Regions from separate parts of the Mycobacterium sp. IS-1556 genome, predicted to be linked through region 1. Evidence: predicted binding sites of a transcription regulator. Region 1 holds the regulator's gene; the other holds the start of a gene.
The links. Region 1 encodes HspR, which represses chaperone genes until heat shock. Its sites were predicted from a motif close to ANNTGAGTNNNNNNNACTCANNT; they were not measured.
Positions count from the first base shown of each region.

Region 1 (2,190 bases):
CCAAGGAGGTGCTCACCGATCCGGCCAAGCGCAAGGAGTACGACGAGACCCGGCGGTTGTTCGCCAACGGCGGGTTCGGTCGCGGCCGGTTCGGCGGCGGTGGTGGCTTCGGGGGCTTCGGCGGCTCGGACGGCGGCGTCGAGTTCAACCTGAACGACCTGTTCGACGCGGCAGGTCAAACCGGCGGCGCGAACATCGGCGACCTCTTCGGTGGTCTCTTCGGTCGCGGGGCCCAGCAGCCACGCCCCAGCAGGCCACGGCGCGGCAACGACCTCGAGACCGAGGCCGAGCTGTCGTTCCTGGAGGCCACCAAGGGCGTGGCGATGCCGTTGCGGCTCACCAGTCCGGCGCCGTGCACCAACTGTCATGGCAGCGGGGCGCGCCCGGGTACCAGCCCGAAAGTCTGCCCGAGCTGTAATGGCTCCGGGGTGATCAACCGCAACCAGGGCGCGTTCGGATTCTCCGAGCCGTGCACCGAATGCCGTGGGAGCGGGTCGATCATCGAGCACCCCTGCCAGGAGTGCAAGGGCACCGGCGTGACCACCCGAACTCGCACCATCAACGTGCGGATCCCGCCCGGCGTCGAGGACGGCCAGCGGATCCGGTTGGCGGGCCAGGGCGAAGCGGGTCTTCGCGGCGCACCGTCGGGCGACCTGTACGTGACCGTCCACGTGCGGCCCGACAGGGTGTTCGGCCGCGACGGCGATGATCTCACCGTCACCGTTCCCGTCAGCTTCCATGAATTGGCCTTGGGTACAACGCTTTCGGTGCCGACGCTGGAAGGCAAGGTCGGTGTGCGGGTGCCCAAGGGCACATCGGACGGCCGGATCCTGCGCGTGCGCGGACGCGGTGTGCCGAAACGCTCCGGCGGCCACGGCGACCTGTTGGTGACGGTCAAGGTGGCGGTGCCGCCGAACCTCGAGGGTGAGGCGGCCGAGGCGCTGGAGGCCTACGCGAAAGCGGAGCGGGCCAGCGGCTTCGATCCGCGGGCCGGATGGGCAGGTGCGTGATGGCCACGAAACGGTCGAAGGAGGAGGCCCGCACCTTCCTGATCTCCGTCGCCGCCGAGTTGGCGGGCATGCACGCGCAGACCCTGCGCACCTATGACCGGCTCGGCCTGGTGCGCCCGCAACGCACCTCGGGTGGCGGCAGGCGTTACTCACAGCACGATGTCGAGTTGCTCCGCGAGGTCCAGCGGTTGAGCCAGGACGAAGGCGTCAACCTCGCCGGCATCAAGCGCATCATCGAGCTGACCAACCAGGTCGAGGCGTTGCAGGCCCGGGTGCGGGAGCTGAGCGAGGAAGTCGAGGCGCTGCGCGCGCAGCCACGCCAGAAGAGCACGGCTCTGGTCGTCTGGCAGCCCGGAGCCGCTCGGCGGCGACGTCAGGCGGATTGACAACCTCAACTGATCCTGATCGAGAATCGAGCGGTCTCCGGCTTGCCGGGGGCCGCTTTTCGGTAGCCGCCCCGCCGCAGCGCGTCGGTCGGGGCGGCCATCGGCTCGATGGCGATCAGGTCGTCGTTGGTGGGCGCGAAGAGTTGTGCTGCGGGATAGCCGCTTTCGAACGTCACATCGATGCGGCGGTCACCGCCGGTGAGCGTGAACACCGCGCCCTCGGGCACCCGGTCGAAGCCGTCGTCGTATGCAGTGATCTTCAACTGCTCGGTCCTGGCCGGCCACGGTTCCTGAGCTCCGGTCGGAATGCCGTTGTCGTCCACTGGCAGGTGGCGCATCGTCGGGGTGTTGAGCGCCCATTCCTCGCGCGGCACGCCGGGGATTCTCAGGTACGGGTGGTAGCCGAAACACAGCGGCACGGGCGCCGACGTGGTGGGCGCGACGGTGGTCTCGATGGCGAGTGTCCGGTCGTCGAGAGTCACGTGTTGTGTCAGCAGGTGCGGGAACGGAAACGCCGCGAGCAGTTGCGGGTCGCCACCGTAATCGAGCACCGCGGTCAGGCTGTTGTTCGTTTGCGCGCTGACTCGCCAGCCGGGATAGGCGGCGAGTACGCCGTGGATCGGTGCTCCGTGCTCGTCGGTCCGGACGCCCCCGGTGCCGGGGGTCAGGCTGACGACGGTGCCGTCGACCTCGTAGGTGTTGGCGCTCAACCGGTTCGCCCACGGGTACAGGATCGGGATGCCCATCGTCTTTCCGTTGTTGACGTAGGCGGTCAGGCCGCGGCGCTGGCTGAG
Region 1 covers NZ_LQIM01000018.1:9,973-12,162, reverse strand. Annotated here, with positions in the region: gene dnaJ (molecular chaperone DnaJ) at 1-1,010, shown strand, start outside; gene AU187_RS13425 (heat shock protein transcriptional repressor HspR) at 1,010-1,396, shown strand; gene AU187_RS13420 (aldose 1-epimerase) at 1,402-2,190, opposite strand, start outside.

Region 2 (2,190 bases), on a different contig from region 1:
CGAGTATCTGGATGTGTTCTCCCCGGCGATGAACCGCAACATCCGGATCCAGTTCCAGGGCGGTGGACCGCATGCCGTCTATCTGCTCGACGGCCTGCGCGCCCAGGACGATTTCAACGGCTGGGACATCAACACCCCGGCCTTCGAGTGGTATCACCAGTCGGGGTTGTCCGTCGTCATGCCGGTCGGCGGGCAGTCCAGCTTCTACACCGACTGGTACCAGCCGTCGCGGGGTAACGGCCAGGACTACACCTACAAATGGGAGACGTTCCTGACCCAGGAACTGCCCGCGTGGCTGGAAGCCAACAAGGGCGTGTCGCAGAACGGCAATGCCGTGGTGGGCATTTCGATGGCCGGCAGCACCGCGCTGACGTACTCGATCTACTACCCGCAGAAGTTCATCTACGCGGCATCGCTGTCGGGCTTCCTCAATCCCTCCGAGGGATGGTGGCCGATGCTGATCGGGCTGGCGATGCAAGACGCGGGCGGGTACAACGCCGAAAGCATGTGGGGCCCGTCATCGGATCCGGCGTGGAAGCGCAACGATCCGATGGTCAACATCCGCCAGTTGGTGGCCAACAACACCCGCATCTGGATCTACTGCGGCACCGGTACGCCGTCGGATCTGGACTCGGGTACCGCAGGCCAGAACCTGATGGCTGCGCAGTTCCTCGAAGGGTTCACGTTGCGAACCAACATCACCTTCCGGGACAACTACGTCGCCGCGGGCGGCACCAACGGCGTGTTCAACTTCCCGCCGCAAGGCACTCACAGCTGGGGCTACTGGGGTCAGCAGCTCGAGATGATGAAGCCTGACATCCAGCGGGTGCTGGGAGCGCAGGCCAGCGCCTAGGGCCACCGCCGAGATCCACCCACAACAGGAAGCCTGCCGTTTCCCCCGAACGGCAGGCTTCCTGCCGTTTCGGGTGTCCGTGTCGCGCTGTACGCGCAGAGTGAACGCCCGCGGGAACAAACACGACACCGCCAGGGTTGAGTCCGTTCGACTGAACTTTGGAGGTGTTTGATGGCTCAAGCCAAGACAGTGCCGGTGCTCTTCCTGAGCGAGTCGATCGTGCTGCCCGGAATGGTGGTGCCGATCGAGCTCGACGACACCGCGCGCGCCGCCGTCGAAGCGGCCAGGGCCGCCGCATCCGATGGAGCCGGCGAGCTGCTGATCGCTCCGCGGCTCGAGGACCGGTACCCGTCTTATGGTGTGCTGGCCTCGATCGTGCAGGTCGGCCGTACGGTCGGCGGCCCCGCCGCGATCGTGCGGGGCGGAAGCCGCGCGCACATCGGCGCCGGTGCCACCGGACCGGGCGCCGCGCTGTGGGTCGAGGTGACCGAGGTGACCGAGCCGGAGCCGACCGAGGAGACCGTGAAACTCGCCGCGGAGTACAAGAAGCTTCTGCTGGCGATGCTGCAGCGGCGCGAGGCGTGGCAGATCATCGACTTCGTCAACCAGCTCTCCGATCCCTCGGTGCTGGCCGACACCGCCGGATATGCGTCGTATCTGACGCAGGTCCAGAAGCGTCAGCTGCTCGAGACCCCGGACGTCGCCGCACGGTTGCGTGCGCTGATCGAGTGGACCGGTGATCAGCTGGCCGAGGTCGAGGTCAACGAAAAGATCGCCGAGGACGTGCGCGAGGGCATGGAGAAGACGCAGAAGGAATTCCTGCTGCGCCAGCAGTTGGCGGCGATCCGCAAGGAACTGGGCGATGACGACGGGACCGGGTCCTCGGATGACTACCGGAGCCGCATCGAGGCCGCCGACCTCCCAGAGAAGGTGCGCGAGGCCGCGCTGCGCGAAGTCGGCAAGCTCGAGCGGTCCAGCGATCAGAGCCCGGAGAGCGGCTGGATCCGCACCTGGTTGGACACCGTGCTGGAGCTGCCGTGGAACGTGCGCACCGAGGACGCGACGGATTTGACGGGCGCACGTGAGATTCTCGACGCCGACCACCACGGCCTCGACGACGTCAAGGAGCGCATCGTCGAGTACCTGGCCGTGCGTGCACGCCGCGCCAAGCGGGGCCTGCAGGTCGTAGGCGGCCGTGGGTCGGGCGCGGTGATGGTGCTGGCCGGGCCGCCCGGGGTCGGCAAGACGTCGCTGGGCGAGAGCGTGGCGCGGGCACTGGGCCGCGAGTTCGTCCGCGTCGCCCTCGGCGGCGTGCGCGACGAGGCCGAGATCCGTGG
Region 2 covers NZ_LQIM01000003.1:37,129-39,318, forward strand. Annotated here, with positions in the region: gene AU187_RS04150 (esterase family protein) at 1-853, shown strand, start outside; gene lon (endopeptidase La) at 1,025-2,190, shown strand, end outside.
Region 2: a site for HspR is predicted at 989-1,011, ahead of lon (endopeptidase La). Genes of this name have one in related genera too.